One region of the Micromonospora sp. NPDC023888 genome, then DNA from elsewhere that is predicted to be linked to it. Evidence: predicted binding sites of a transcription regulator. Region 1 holds the regulator's gene; the other holds the start of a gene.
What was found. Region 1 encodes HrcA, which represses chaperone genes, less so after heat shock. Its sites were predicted from a motif close to GGTTNGCACNCTCNNNNNGAGNGTGCNAACC; they were not measured.
Positions count from the first base shown of each region.

Region 2: the regulator HrcA is predicted to act here: its motif matches at 1,572-1,602, upstream of groL (chaperonin GroEL).

Region 1 covers NZ_JBEZZW010000006.1:45,821-53,427, forward strand. The annotation lists gene AB0F61_RS07105 (16S rRNA (uracil(1498)-N(3))-methyltransferase) at 173-907, opposite strand; gene dnaJ (molecular chaperone DnaJ) at 909-2,054, opposite strand; gene hrcA (heat-inducible transcriptional repressor HrcA) at 2,130-3,152, opposite strand; gene AB0F61_RS07120 (DUF4870 domain-containing protein) at 3,320-3,964, shown strand; gene hemW (radical SAM family heme chaperone HemW) at 4,032-5,255, opposite strand; gene AB0F61_RS07130 (enoyl-CoA hydratase-related protein) at 5,275-6,084, shown strand; gene AB0F61_RS07135 (SDR family NAD(P)-dependent oxidoreductase) at 6,273-7,037, opposite strand; gene AB0F61_RS07140 (hypothetical protein) at 7,439-7,607, shown strand, end outside.
Region 2 covers NZ_JBEZZW010000011.1:193,165-200,771, reverse strand. The annotation lists gene AB0F61_RS13225 (cold-shock protein) at 78-281, shown strand; gene AB0F61_RS13220 (hypothetical protein) at 376-1,524, shown strand; gene groL (chaperonin GroEL) at 1,797-3,419, shown strand; gene AB0F61_RS13210 (hypothetical protein) at 3,476-3,724, opposite strand; gene AB0F61_RS13205 (GNAT family N-acetyltransferase) at 3,803-4,741, opposite strand; gene AB0F61_RS13200 (S8 family serine peptidase) at 4,782-7,286, opposite strand; gene AB0F61_RS13195 (glycerol-3-phosphate dehydrogenase/oxidase) at 7,514-7,607, shown strand, end outside.

The DNA of each region.
Region 1 (7,607 bases):
TCCACTGTTGGGATGAGTGCATCCAACTTACGGGTTGGTCCCGGACGAGCGTGGGCCCGCGAGAGCGAGGCTGGTCAGCGTCGTGATCACCATGGCGCCGATGCCGACCAGCGCCGCGGTGGTGTAGGCGCTGCCGACGGGAAGAGGTGGCCGGGCAGCCGCGTGGGTCAGGTCACCAGCGGCCGAGGCGGGTGGCGAGCACGCTGAGCGCCGCCACGCCGGCGGTCGAGGTGCGCAGCACGGCCGGGCCGAGCCGGACCACTCGCCCGCCCGCCTCCCGGAAGGCCGTCAGCTCGGCCGGCGCGATGCCACCCTCGGGGCCGACGACCAGGACGATCTCACCGGCGGGCGGCAGCTCGGCGGTGCTGAGCCGCTCCTCGGCCTCCTCGTGCAGCACGAACCCGGCGGCGGCGCCGGCGATCCGGCGGGCGACGGTGGCGGTGGACTCGTCCGGCGCGCCGGCCACCACGGGCAGCCACGGCCGGCGGGCCTGCTTGGCGGCCTCCCGAGCGGTGGACACCCACTTTTCCCGGGCGCGTACGCCCCGGTCGCCACGCCACTGGGTCACCGAGCGGGACGCCGCCCAGGGCACGATCTCGTCCACGCCGACCTCGGTCATCGCCTGCACCGCCAGCTCACCGCGGTCGCCCTTGGCGATGCCCTGCACCGCCACGATCCGGGGGACCGGCGCGTCCGCGTACCCCCGGGAGGTGATGGTGACCTCCAGGGTGCCCCGGCCGACGGCGGTGACCACGGCGGCGGCCGTGCCACCCCGACCGTCGGCGAGCAGCAGCTCCTCGCCGACGCGCAGTCGCTGCACGGTGGCGGCGTGGTGCCCCTCCGGGCCGTCCAGGGTCAGCGCGTCGCCGGTGGGCAGCGCCTCCACCAGGAACAGCGGCGCGGACACCTCAGGCGTGCCCGTTGAACGCGTCGCGCATCCGGGAGAAGAAGCCGCCCTGCTTGGACAGCTCGGCGACCTCCTCACCGCGGGTCTTGGCGAAGTCGCGCAGCATCTTTTCCTGGTCCGGGTCGAGCTTGGTCGGGGTCCGCACGTCCAGGTGCACGTAGAGGTCGCCTCGGCCGGTGCCGCGCAGGTGCGGCACGCCCCGGGCGCGCAGTCGCAGCGTGCTGGCCGGCTGGGTGCCGGCCTTGACGTCGACCGTCTCCTCGCTGTCCAGGGTCTTGATGGTCAGGCGGGTGCCGAGCGCCGCCGCCGTCATCGGCACGGTGACCCGGCAGTGCAGGTCGTCGCCCTTGCGGGAGTAGACGTCGTGTGGCCGTTCGTGGATCTCCACGTAGAGGTCACCGGCGGTGCCGCCACCCGGGCCCACCTCGCCCTGCTGGGCCAGCCGGATCCGCATGCCGTCCTCGACGCCGGCCGGGATCTTGACGGTCAGCGAACGGCGGGTGCGCACCCGGCCGTCGCCGGCGCAGGTGGGGCAGGGGTGCGGGATGGTGGTGCCGTAGCCCTGGCACACGGTGCACGGCCGGGCGGAGACCACCTGGCCGAGGAAGGTGCGCTGCACCGACTGCACCTCGCCCCGACCGGCACACGCCTCGCAGGTCGCCAGGTGGGTGCCGGCGGCCGTGCCGGCGCCGGAGCAGGTGGTGCAGAGCACGGCGGTGTCGACGGTGATCGGGGCCTCGACGCCGAACGCCGTCTCGTGCAGGTCCAGTTCGAGTCGCAGGATCGCGTCGGCACCCGGGCGGGTCCGTGGACGGGGGCCGCGCGCCCCACCGGCCGCGCCACCGAAGAACGCGTCCATGATGTCCTGGAAACCGACGAACGGGCCGGCGCCACCGGGGCCACCCGGGCCGCCGGCGCCACCGCCGCCCGGGGCGAGCGGGTCGCCACCCAGGTCGACGATCTGCCGCTTCCGGTCGTCCGAGAGGACCTCGTACGCCGCGTTGATGTCCTTGAACTTCTCCTGAGCCTCCGGGTCCGGATTGACGTCCGGGTGGAACTGGCGCGCCAGCTTGCGGTAGGCACGCTTGATCTCGTCATCGGAGGCTTCCCGGCTGACACCGAGGATGCCGTAGTAGTCCCTGGCCACTGCGTTCCGTGTCCTCATGTTCGTCTCGCGTTGCGCCGATCCGGCGGCAAACAGCCGGCCGTCGGCCCTGACTGGTCAGTTCTGGGCCAGCAACTCGCCCACGTAGCGTGCCACGGCGCGCACCGTGGCGATGGTGCCGGGGTAGTCCATCCGGGTGGGTCCCAGCACTCCCAGGCCGCCGACGATCGTGGTGCCTGGGCCGTACCCGGTGCTGACCACCGAGGCGGCCCGCAGGTTGTCGAACTCGTTCTCGTCGCCGATCAGCACCCGGGTCGTGCTCGGCTCCGTCTCACCGATGAGCTTGAGGAGCACGACCTCCTCCTCCAGCGCCTCCAGGATCGGACGCAGCGAACCCTGGAAGTCGAGCAGGCCGCCCCGGGTGAGGTTCGCGGTGCCGGCCAGCGCGATGCGTTCCTCGTGCCGCTCGACAAGCGTCTCCAGAAGGACGGTGGAGAGCGTGGTCATCGCCGGGCGCAACTCGGCCGGCACCTCCTCGACGAGCGCCTGCACCAACGGCGGCGTGTCGGACAGCCGCGCGCCGGCGAGCTTCTCGTTTGCCAGCCGGCGCAGGTCGATGACGTCGTCGGCCGGCACCGGACCGGGCAGCTCCACCAGCCGCTGCTCGACCCGCCCGGTGTCAGCGATCATGACGAGCATCAGCCGGGTGGTGGAGATCGGCACCAGCTCCAGGTGCCGGACCGAGGAGCGGGCCAGGCTCGGGTACTGCACGACGGCCACCTGCCGGGTCAACTGGGCGAGCAGCCGCACTGTGCGGTGCACCACGTCGTCGAGATCGACAGCGCCGACCAGGAAGCGCTCGATGGCCCGACGTTCGGCCGGGCTGAGCGGCTTGACCCGGGACAACCGGTCGACGAAGAGCCGGTAGCCGCGGTCGGTGGGCACCCGGCCGGCACTCGTGTGCGGCTGCCGGATGTAGCCCTCCTCCTCCAGCACGGCCATGTCGTTGCGGACCGTGGCCGGGGAGACCCCGAGCTGGTGCCGCTCGACAAGCGCCTTGCTGCCGACCGGCTCCTGGGTGGAGACGTAGTCCTCGACGATCGCGCGGAGCACGGCGAGCTTCCGGTCGTCGAGACCCATCCTCCGCACCTCCTGTCGCACGTCGGCCGCCGGGGCCGTGGGGCCCGGCATAGCCGTCCTGGCACTCGACTGTAGCGAGTGCCAGTCTACGTCGGCGTACCCGCCGGCGCGATGATCAACGGCCGCCCACTGGTGCGGCGTTGCCACGGACCCCTACCGTGACATCCATGACTGAACCTCCTCGCCCTCCCGGCGCGGGTGACCCCGGCAACTACCCGCCGGAGCCGACCTCTCCCAGCTCGTACCCGTCGGCCGAGCCACCCACCGCACCACTGTCCGGGGCGCCTGGCCCGGGCGGCTATCCCCCGGCTGGTGGCTATCCGCCGCCCACCGGTGACCAACCGCCGTCAGGCGGCTACCCCCCGGCGGGGGGCTATCCGCCGCCCGGTGGTTACCCGCCGCCCGGTGGCTACCCTGCTGGCGGATATCCGACCGGCGGCGCCTACGGCGGCCCCGGTGGCGGCTTTGCCAGCAACGAGGACAAGACCTGGGCGCTCGTCGCGCACTTCGGCGGCGCCGCCGGCATGATCCTCAGCGGTGGGGTGCTGGGTTGGATCGGCCCGCTGGTGGCGCTGCTGGCCCGCGGCAACCAGTCCCCGACGGTGCGGGCGCACGCCGCGGCGGCGCTCAACTTCCAGCTCATCTGGTCGGTCGTCGGCGTGGTCGGCTGGGTGCTGTCCTGCATCCTGATCGGCTTCATCGGGGTCGGGGCCGCCATCATCCTCGGCGCCGTGTTCGGCATCATCGCCGGCATCAAGGCCAACGAGGGTCAGCTCTACCGCTACCCGCTCTCGGCCAGCTTCATCAAGTGACCCGGGTCGGCCGCTCCCCCGGCCGGTCCGGTGCTCCGCTGCCCCGGTCCGGGGCAGCGGGGCTGGCTCAGGGCAGCAGGTCGCGCACCACCGCGTCGGCGAGCAGCCGCCCGCGCAGGGTGAGCACCGCCCGACCGGCGGCGTACTCGTCGGCGGCCAGCAGGCCGCCGGCAAGTGCCCGCTCGGCGCCCGCCCGTCCGGTGGCGTCGAGCACCGCGAGCGGCAGGCCGCTGGCGAGCCGCAGCCGGAGCATCACGTCCTCCATGTGCGTCTCGTCGGCCGTGAGCACCTCCCGGGCCAGGCCGGGAGACGCGCCCTCGGCCAACCGCTTGGCGTACGCCGAGGGGTGCTTGACGTTCCACCAGCGCACCCCGCCGACGTGGCTGTGCGCCCCCGGCCCCAGCCCCCACCAGTCCGCGCCGGTCCAGTAGAGCAGGTTGTGCCGGCACCGGGCGTCGTCGGTGCGAGCCCAGTTGGAGACCTCGTACCAGGACAGCCCGGCCGCGTCGAGCGCGGCCTCCGCGGCCAGGTAGCGGTCCGCGGCCACGTCGTCACTCGGGTACGCCAGTTCGCCGCGCCGCATCCGGGCGGCGAGCCGGGTGCCGTCCTCGACGATCAGGGCGTACGCGCTGACGTGGTCCACCCCGGCGGCCACGACCTGCTCCAGCGAGGCGGCGAAGTCCTCCGGCCGCTCCCCCGGGGTTCCATAGATCAGGTCCAGGTTGACGTGCTCGAATCCGGCGTCACGCGCTTCCAGTGCGGCAGCGGTGGCCCGGCCGGCGCTGTGCTTGCGGTCCAGGATCGCCAGCACCCCCGGGGAGGCGGACTGCATACCCAGCGAGATCCGGGTGTAGCCGGCGGCCCGCAGCAGCTTCAACGATTCGGGGGTGACCGACTCCGGGTTGGCCTCGGTGGTCACCTCGGCGTCGGCGGCCAGCCCCCAGGTGCGGTCGATGCCGTCGAGGATGCGGGCCAGGTCGTCGGCGGGGAGCAGGGTGGGGGTGCCGCCGCCGACGAAGACGGTGTCGACCCGGGGCGGCGGGGTGTCGCCGAGCACCCGGGCAGCGAGCGCCAGCTCGGCCAGGACGGTGTCGGCGTACCCCTCGCGGCTGGCGCCGCCGCCCAGCTCGGCCGCGGTGTAGGTGTTGAAGTCGCAGTAGCCGCAGCGGCTGGCGCAGAACGGCACGTGGACGTACACGCCGAAGCCGCGCGCGCCGACCGCCGTGGTGGCGGTGGCGGGCAGCGATCCGTCGACGGGGACGGTCTCACCTTCTGGAAGGACGCCGGGCATGGCCACTAGTGTGCCCGGCATGACCTCTCCCGACGTCCTCGTGCGGGTCGCCACGGCCCGTGGGGTGACCACCCTCACCCTGGACAGCCCGCACAACCGCAACGCGCTCTCCACCGGGCTCATGAAGCAGTTGCTGGCCGGGCTGGGCGACGCGGTCGCCGACGAGACGGTCCGGGCGATCGTGCTCGACCACACCGGTCCGGTCTTCTGCTCGGGAGCGGACCTGAAGGAGACGGCTGCGGCGTACGCCAGCGGCGCGGTGCCCGCCGGGATGCTTGGCGACGTGCTCGCGGCGGTCTGGGAGTGCCCGAAGCCGGTGCTGGCCCGGGTGGGTGGGCCGGCGCGGGCCGGTGGGCTGGGTCTGATCGCCGCCGCCGACCTGGCGGTCTGCGCCGACGAGGCGACGTTCGCGTTCACCGAGGTGCGGATCGGGGTGATTCCGGCGGTGATCTCGGCGACCGTGCTGCCCAGGCTGCACCCGCGCGCCGCCGCCGAGCTGTACCTGACCGGAGACACCTTCGACGGCCGGCGGGCCGCCGAGATCGGCCTGGTCACGGCCAGCGTGCCGGCGGACGGGCTGGACGACGCGGTGCGGCGGTACTGCGACTCGCTGGTGCGCGGCGCGCCGGGCGCGTTGGCCGGCGCGAAGGAGTTGCTGCGCCGGCCGGGCACCGCCGAGCTGCGTGCCGACCTGGCCCGGCTGTCCGCCCTCTCGACCGGCTACTTCCTCTCCGACGAGGGGCGCGAGGGGGTCCTGGCCTTCCGGGACAAGCGATTGACTCGATGGGTGGCCGCTCTGGACGGTGGCTCCGCTGATCTTGCCGGGTAGGCGTTGCTCTCCGCGCGCCGTGCGCGCGGCTTGATCGACTCGGTCTTCGTGAGGTCGGGGTGTCGAGTGCCTCTGGATACCGCGACTGCGCCGAAGCCGAGTCGATCACGGCGCGGGTTCGCCACCGCGGGCGGCGGCTGATCCGGCGGGACGCCGCCGGTGCTGCGGCGTCCCGGCGTCCGGTGGGGTCACCAGGCGGTCGCGCCGCCGTCGACCGGGTAGTTCGCCCCGGTGATGTACGACGCCCGGTCGGAGGCGAGGAACACCACCAGTTCGGCGACCTCCTCGGGTTGGGCGAACCGCTTGAGCAGCGTCTTGCCGGTGATCGCGTCCCGAGCCGCCTGGTTGTCACCCAGGTCGCGCTCACTCGCGGGGCTGATGATCGGCCCCGGGCTGACCGCCACCGCGCGGATCCCGTGCGGCGCGCCTTCGAGCGCGAGCTGTCGCGTCAGGCCGATGACGCCGGCGTTGGCGGCGGTGTGACCCACCATCGGGGGGACGTGACCGGCGATCATGCCGGCCATGGAGGCGGCGTTGATGATGACGCCACCGCCGCGCTGGACCAGGTGCGGCCAGGCGAACTTCGACACGAAGTACGGGATGTCGAGTTCACCGGTGATGGTGTACCGCCAGTCCTCGACGGAGAAGTCCGGCATCGGGCCGAAGCGGAGCGCGGCCGCGTTGTTGTAGACCACGTCGAGCCCGCCGTAGGCCACGGCGGCCTCCTCGACGAACTCCCGCACCTGTTCCGGATCGGTGAGGTCGACCGGCGCGATGCCGGTCATCTCACCGCCGGCGTTGCGGACGAGTTCGACAGTCTCGTCGTTGCCGGCGACCTGGATGTCGGCTCCGACGACCTTCGCGCCCTCCCGGGCGAAGATCTGCGCGGCGACGCGTCCCAGACCGCCGCCGGTACCGGTGATCAGCACAACCTTGCCGTCGAGCGTTCCCATGGAACTCCTCCTTGCTCCGTGACCCGGCTTGGTCGGCGTCGCGTACCACCGGGCGGGCCAGCGATTGACATGTCAACCGTAGTAACTGCTTGACCGGTCAACCACTTCCCCGCTCACCCGAGGCGGTGACCTGCACGACAGACCGGCGGCCGAGACGCAGGACCCTCCCCTCCTGGCCGGCGACGACCGGCACCAGACGCCTTGGATTGTCGTTGAGCAAGGGAGCGCGGGAGAGCGATTCGGGCAGGTGAGACCGCGCCCGGAGCGGGAATGCCTCGATCGGAACGCGTCGGCGGAGCCGACCCCGAACCGGGGCGGAGCCGCCGAGCCGGCCTCGAACCGCTCGAACGACCCGTTGGGCGCGACGGGGACGTACGCTTGGCAGACTTGTCGATCTGGGGGTGTGGGTGCGAACTCGGGCAGCCGTTGCGGGTGGAGTGGTCCTCATCCTCGTCGCCGTGATCGCGATCTGGCTCGTCGTACGACAGGTCGGGGGCGGCCTACAGCTACCACTCGCGGCACGCAAGTGCACGGTGCAGGCCGACGGCCGGGTCGCCCTGGACGCCGACC
Region 2 (7,607 bases), on a different contig from region 1:
GAGGTGGTGGCCGGTGGGCGTCCGGCCGTGCCGTGCGCCAGGTCAGGCAACACCGCGCATAGTGAGGGAAGTGCACCGTGGCACAGGGCACCGTGAAGTGGTTCAACGCCGAAAAGGGCTACGGCTTCATCGCCGTCGACGGCGGTCAGGACGTTTTCGTTCACTTCTCCGCGATCGAGATGGACGGCTACAAGGCGCTTGACGACGGTCAGCGGGTGGAGTTCGAGATCGCCCAGGGTCAGAAGGGCCCGCAGGCCGAGCACGTACGCGTCATCGCCTGAGCTTTCCTCCTCGATCGCCCCGCGGGTCGGGGCAGCGCCACTGGCGCACAACCGGGAAGATCGTGGCCGTTCCAGCCGATGCTGAGGAGCGTTCATGACTGACCAGCCGCCCCCGCCCACCCCACCCTCTGGGCCGGGGGAGCCCGGTCCGTCCGATCCGACAGTGTCGTACGGCAGTTCCGGCCCGGCAGGGGACATGCCATCCGAGGTGAGGCCCGGCGTACCTCCGGCCGGCCCGCCGCCCGGCTGGGACCCGGCGCAGGGCGGCTGGGGTCCGCCGCCACCGGGTTGGACGTTCCCGCCCACCGGCGGCTACCCGCCCGGCCCGGGTCCCTACGGTGCGCAGCCCTGGTATCCCGGGCAGCCGGTCGGCTGGTACCCGCCGGGTTACGGGTTCGACCCGAACGACCCGCTCGTCACTCCGCGCGGCGCCGGTCTGGCCGGCTGGTTCGCCAGGTGTGGGGGAGCGCTGCGTCGGGGCTGGCGGCAGTTGGTGCCCCTCATGCTGCTCACCCAGGTGTTGCCGGCGGCCGTGCTCTCGGTGATCGCCCTGGGCATCGACCCGACGGCGAAATGGGACGCCCAGATCGGTGCTGACCCGACTCCCGCTCTGCCGGACACGTTCGCCGCCGATCTGGCGGGTCTTCTCGTGGTGGCGATCGGCGGCAGTCTGCTGGTCGGGCTGGTGCAGGCCGTCGGCTGGGCCGCCGGCAGTTGGGTGATCACGCAGCAGGCGTCCGGTCAGCCGGGCAGCCTGGATGTCGCGCTGCGCTACGGCCTCCGTCGGGCACTCGGGCTTTGGGGCTGGACCCTGTTGATCAGCGTGATCGCGGGCATCGGCTTCTGTTGCTGCGTGCTGCCGGGTATCTACCTGACGTTCGCGCTGAGCATGGCCGGCCCGGTCTATCTCTTCGAACGCCACAACCCGATCGGCCGGTCGTTCCGGATGTTCCACGACCGGCTCGGCCTGCTGCTCGGTCGGGTGGCTCTGGTGGCCCTGGCGGTCGTCGTCGTCAACGTGGTCACCAATGTCCTGGAGGGGGCGGGCACCACCGCGATCGGCACGGATCCCCTCACGTCGCCGGGCACCGCGGTCGCGGCGGTGGCGGTGATCGGGGTCACCGCCGCGCTGGCCCTGCCGGCCCACCTGGCCCAGTTGATCGGTCTGCTGGTGACGTACGCCGAGCAGCGCGCCCATGAGGCGCCGGTGAACACTGCCGTACTGGCCGCGGAACTCGGCTGAGCGGCCCCATCGTGCTTGCACTCGGCAGGGGAGAGTGCTAAACAAGTCATTGGCACTCGCATACCGTGAGTGCCAATGGTCGGGACGGTGGGGCCAGGTTGCACCGGCGTGGAGACGCCGGGGCGACACATGGCCGGTCGTCGCGGGCTATCCGGCCCGGCCGAAGGACGTCGTCGTCGCCAGGTGGCGACGTCCCAAGGTGCGTACACCAGGCGGCCCATCCGGGGCACACATCTCGGGTGGCCCGTGAGTGTCCAGGAGGACAACGCCGTATGGCCAAGATGATCGCGTTCGACGAAGAGGCGCGCCGCGGCCTCGAGCGGGGCATGAACCAGCTCGCCGACGCCGTAAAGGTGACCCTCGGCCCCAAGGGCCGCAACGTCGTGCTCGAGAAGAAGTGGGGTGCCCCCACCATCACCAACGATGGTGTGAGCATCGCCAAGGAGATCGAGCTCGAGGACCCGTACGAGAAGATCGGCGCTGAGCTGGTCAAGGAGGTCGCCAAGAAGACCGACGACGTTGCCGGTGACGGCACGACGACGGCGACCGTCCTGGCCCAGGCCCTGGTTCGCGAGGGCCTGCGCAACGTGGCCGCCGGCGCCAACCCGATGGCCCTGAAGCGGGGCATCGAGGCCGCGGTCGCGAGCGTCTCGGAGGAGCTGTCCAAGCTCGCCAAGGACGTCGAGACCAAGGAGCAGATCGCCTCCACCGCCTCCATCTCCGCTGGCGACAGCACCGTCGGCGAGATCATCGCCGAGGCGATGGACAAGGTCGGCAAGGAAGGCGTCATCACCGTCGAGGAGAGCAACACCTTCGGGCTGGAGCTGGAGCTCACCGAGGGTATGCGCTTCGACAAGGGCTACATCTCGGCCTACTTCATGACCGACCCGGAGCGTATGGAGGCCGTCTTCGACGACCCGTACATCCTGATCGCCAACAGCAAGATCTCGTCGGTGAAGGACCTGCTCCCGATCCTGGAGAAGGTCATGCAGTCGGGCAAGCCGCTGCTGATCATCGCCGAGGACCTGGAGGGCGAGGCCCTCGCCACCCTGGTGGTCAACAAGGTCCGTGGCACCTTCAAGTCGGTCGCCGTCAAGGCGCCGGGCTTCGGTGACCGCCGCAAGGCCATGCTGACCGACATCGCCATCCTCGCCGGTGGTCAGGTCATCAGCGAGGAGGTCGGCCTCAAGCTCGACGCCGCCAGCCTCGACATGCTGGGCCGCGCCCGCAAGGTCGTGGTGACCAAGGACGAGACCACCATCGTCGACGGTGCCGGTGACGCCGAGCAGATCCAGGGCCGGGTCAACCAGATCCGGGCCGAGATCGACAAGAGCGACTCCGACTACGACCGGGAGAAGCTGCAGGAGCGGCTGGCCAAGCTGGCCGGCGGCGTTGCGGTCATCAAGGTCGGCGCGGCCACCGAGGTCGAGCTCAAGGAGCGCAAGCACCGCATCGAGGACGCCGTTCGCAACGCGAAGGCCGCCGTCGAGGAGGGCATCGTCCCGGGTGGTGGCGTCGCGCTGGTCCAGGCCGGCAAGACCGCCTTCGACAAGCTCGACCTGGTCGGCGACGAGGCGACCGGTGCGAACATCGTCAAGGTGGCGCTGGACGCCCCGCTGCGGCAGATCGCCGTCAACGCCGGCCTTGAGGGCGGCGTCGTGGTGGAGAAGGTCCGTAACCTCGAAGCGGGTCACGGCCTCAACGCCGCCAACGGCGAGTACGTCGACCTGCTGGCCGCGGGCATCATCGACCCGGCCAAGGTGACGCGCTCGGCGCTGCAGAACGCCGCGTCCATCGCGGCGCTGTTCCTCACCACCGAGGCCGTCGTCGCGGACAAGCCGGAGAAGACCCCGGCTGCCCCGGCTGGCCCGGGTGGCGGGGACATGGACTTCTGAGTCCAGTTCCGACACCGAACGGGGCGGGCCGCTGACGCGGTCCGCCCCGTTCGTCGTCAGGTCGGCAGTGGGCGTTGGTTGCGCCGTTTCTGCGCCCGGTTGTACGGCGGAAGCAACTGGATCGGCGCGTCCACCATCTCCCGTGGCTCCTCGACGAGCGCCGACTCGTCGTCGGTGGTCATCTCGGCCAGTTGCTCGGCGTCGCCGTAGTCGAGCCTGTCGAACGGCAGTTGGCCGGGGAGTTCGCCTACTGGTTTCCAGGTGATCGGCGGGCCGTCCTCGGTCTGGTCGTCATCCGTGGTCATGGCTGCCTCCTCTACCAAAACGGTAGGGGGCGTCAATGGCCGACGCGGGCGAATGAACCAATGCCCTCTTTGCCCCGGTTATGCCGGCGACAGGGTTCGCCGGTACAGGAAGAAGACCCGCTCGATCCGGGCACCCGCGCTGCCTGAGTAGAACGGCACCGGCCCCACCCAGCCGATCTCCGCCCGGGTCAGCCCCGCCGCCTGCTGGTCGGCCAGGCAGCGCCGCAACAGGACACCACCGATGCCCGACCCCTCGGCGGCCGGCGCGGTGCCCATCGGCCCGAACCAGCTCGGCCGCGACGACCCGTACGCGGCGAAGCCGAGCACCTCGCCGCCCCGCTCCGCCAGGTGACAACCGGCGCCGTCCCGACCCACCGACCCGGCCAACTCGCCGTCCCACGTGCCACCGAAGGTGGACCTGGCGAACGCGGTCAACGCCGGCAGGTCCGCCGGCTCCGCCCGGCGTACTGTCACACCCTGGTCGGCCAGCCGCCGCTCGGCCGCCTCGGTGGACCGCAGCGCCGGCGACCCGTCGTACGACAGGTCAGCGGTCATGTTCCAGGCGGTCCGATCCTGCTGGTAGCCCAGCGCGAGGGCGGCGCAGACCGCCGGCGTGTAGCGGACGTCGACGCCCGGCCACGCGTAGTACGGCGGGTTCCCGGCCAGCAGCACCTCGGTTGCCCCGCGCTCGGCCAGCACCCGCTCGGCCCGCCGCAGCAGCGCCCGGCCGACGCCCCGGCGGCGGTGGTCCGGGAGGACCGCGACCAGGTCCACGTGTCCGGTACCCGCCTCGGTCGACGAGACCGAGCAGAGCAGCACCCCGACCAGGTCCGCCCCCCGGTACGCGCCCAGCCCTACCACCGGCCGGTCGGCGGCGGCGGCCCGGGGCCAGAGCACATCCACGATTCCGGCCGCCTCGGCGGCGTCCTCGGGCAGGTCGAGAGCCTGCTCGCAGAGCCGCGCCACGGCGGGTGCCAGGTCGGGGGTCAGTTCGGTGACGGTGATCTCGGCGTCCATGGTCGCCGACCCTAGATCACCGGGTGCTGGTCCGCGTACCTCACCGCCGGGCGGCCTCGACGGCCGCGTAGGCGTCGACCTGTCCGGCACCGGTGACGTTCGACGGGCCGCCGCAGGCGTCGGCCGGGTTGTCGGAGCGGTAGGTGGGCGTCGCCGCCGTCGCGGTGTCCCGCAGGAGCTGCCGGGTCCGGGTCACGTCGCCGACAAGCGCGGGGTTCGCCGACCACATCAGCGCCACCACCCCCGCCACCTGCGGAGTCGCCATCGAGGTGCCGTCCAGCGCCGCGTACGTGCCGCCCGGCATCGCCGACACCACACCCACGCCCGGGGCCAGCACGTCCGGCTTGCCCGTGCCACCCGACACCGGCCCGCGCGAGGAGAACTCCGCGACCCGGCGTTGCGCGTCCACCGCGCCCACTGTCAACACGTCCGCGTACGGTGCCGGCGGGTCGTCGATCGACGCGCACCACGGCCCGGTGTTACCGGCGGCGGCGACCACGAAGATCCCGGCGGCGTCCAGCGCTGCGGTGGCCGGGCGCAGCACACCCTGGTCGCAGCCCTCGATCGGCGGGCAGCCCCACGAGTTGCTGAGCACCTGCGGGGCGCGCTCCGGTCGGCCGTCGGTGAACGGGTCGCCGCCGGCCGGGAAGGGCGCCAGCATGAACTGGAGACAGTCCAGGTAGTGCGCGGGGCTGCCGAGGTTGCGGTCCAGGTTGACGCAGCCCACCCACTGCGCGTCCGGTGCCACCCCGATGCCGTCCCGCCCGACCGCGCTGCCCACCGTGTGGGTGCCGTGTCCGCCCTGGTCGGTCGGGCTCCGGGTGCCGTCCCACGGGTCGTACCAGGAGTCGTCCCCGCCGCGGAACCCGGCTCGCAGCGCCGGATGGGTGCCGTCCACCCCCGAGTCCGAGCTGCCGACCACGATTCCGGTGCCGGTCACCCCGAGCTGGGACCAGACCCGGTCGGCACCGATCTGGCGGATGTTCCACTCCGGTCCGGTGGGCTTGGGGGCGGTGCCCCGGTTCTGCCCCGCCGGGGCCGGCAGCGGCCGCAGGCGTTGGCTGACCAGCACCCGGGCCACCTCCGGTCGGCGGGCGAGCCACGCCCGCACCGCCGGGCCGCCGTCCACCTCGACGGCGTTCACCAGGTAGTACGACACCGGATCGAGTCGTAGTCGACCCAGCTCCCGGAGCAGGTCTGCCTGGCTCCGCTCGGCGGTCGTCACCAACCGCCGGTAGACCTCCGCCGCGCGGGCGTCCCGACCGGCCCGACCTGGCTGTCCGGCCGGCAGACCCGTCAGGTCGGCCTGCTCGCGCAGCACCACGAACAGTCGCTCGCCGTACAGGCCCGGCTGGCCGGGACCGAGGTCGACCACGCCGAACGCCACAAGCAGCACCACGGCTGCCACCGCCGCGACCCGACGACTCGGGGTGCGCGCCGCCGGCCGGGCGAGCAGCACCGCGTACCCGACGGCGACCAGGACGGCGACGGCGAGCCCCGCGCCGGCCGCGACCGCCACCCAGAACGGGACGTCGCGGGTGCCGACCAGCAGCAGGGTGATCTCTTCCGGGTCGGTGAAGGCCAGCGGGCCGAGTGCGGCCAGGCCCACCAGCCACCCGGTCGCCGTCCGGCCGGCGCGCGCGGCGTCGGCCGGGTCGGCGGTGGGCCGCCACGTCGCGGCCCAGAGCGCGGCCACTGCGAAACCCACCGGGGGCAGGGTCAGCAGCGCGGGCAACTGCGCGCCGGACTGACCGGTGCCGGCCGCGAGCAGGAGCAGCGCCACCCCGCCGACCAGGCCGCCGACCAGCACCAGCCGAGCCGGCCGGGGTGGCCGCCCGACCGCGAACCGCGACCAGAAGGTGGCGTCGAGCAGCGTCGCGGCCAGCACCCCGAGCGCCGCGGCCGCCAGCAGCGCGAGCGCGGTCTCCAGGAGCCCGCCGAGCGCGCCCAGCCAGGCCCACGGCAGCAGCAGCGCCATCCCGGCGGCGACCGCGAGCAGCGGCACCGCGCCGGCCGGGCGCATGCGCCGTCCGACCGATGTCAGGTCTCCGACAACCTCGGGCCGCGGGGCGTCGCCGTCTCCGGTGGGTGCCGCGCCGCCGACAGCGCCGGCCGCGGCGGGGTACGCCCACCGGCGCGCCGACAGGCGCACCGCGAGCGCGCTGAGCACCGCCACGACGGCCAGCGCGGCGAGGTACGCCTCGTGGTGCACCGGAGGCACGACCCGCAGCACCGTCAGCACCCCGAGGGCTAGTGCCCCGAACAGCCAGACGCGCCCGGTGGCCCGGACCGTCGTCGACCGGGGCAGCACCGCCAGCAGCAGCGCGGGCGTGCCCACCAGGACGATGGTGACCAGCCCGAGCACCGGCCAGAGCCAACCGACCCGGTCCCGTCCGAAGCCCAGCAGCACCTGGTCGGTGAGCCAGCCACCGGCCTGGGTGGCCACGGTGATCGCGACCGTCCAGCAGCCGACGAACACGGCCGCGACCACCGGCCATGGGGAACTGCGGTCGCTGACTCCGGGGTACGTGGGGTGACCGTGCATCCGAGAACCTTACGACCACGATGAACGGTTCCAGCCCGGCGTCGACGTGACGTGCGGTGATCAAGTGATGAAAAGTAGGTCAGAAGCGCCGCTGGCACCTACTTCTCATCACGTGATCGAGGAGTGGGAGCGGCGGCTGCGACCGATCGTCGAACTGGGCGAACGCAGGGCGGCGAATGTCGACATGCCGGCCTGGCGGTTACCGTTGACGGGTGCGTGATCCCAGTATCTCCCGATCCGTCGCCGGTCAGCTCTCGCCGGTCCGCCGTGCGTCCGACCTGCGTCGACTGCGCGCCGAGCGCTTCGACGTGCTGGTCATCG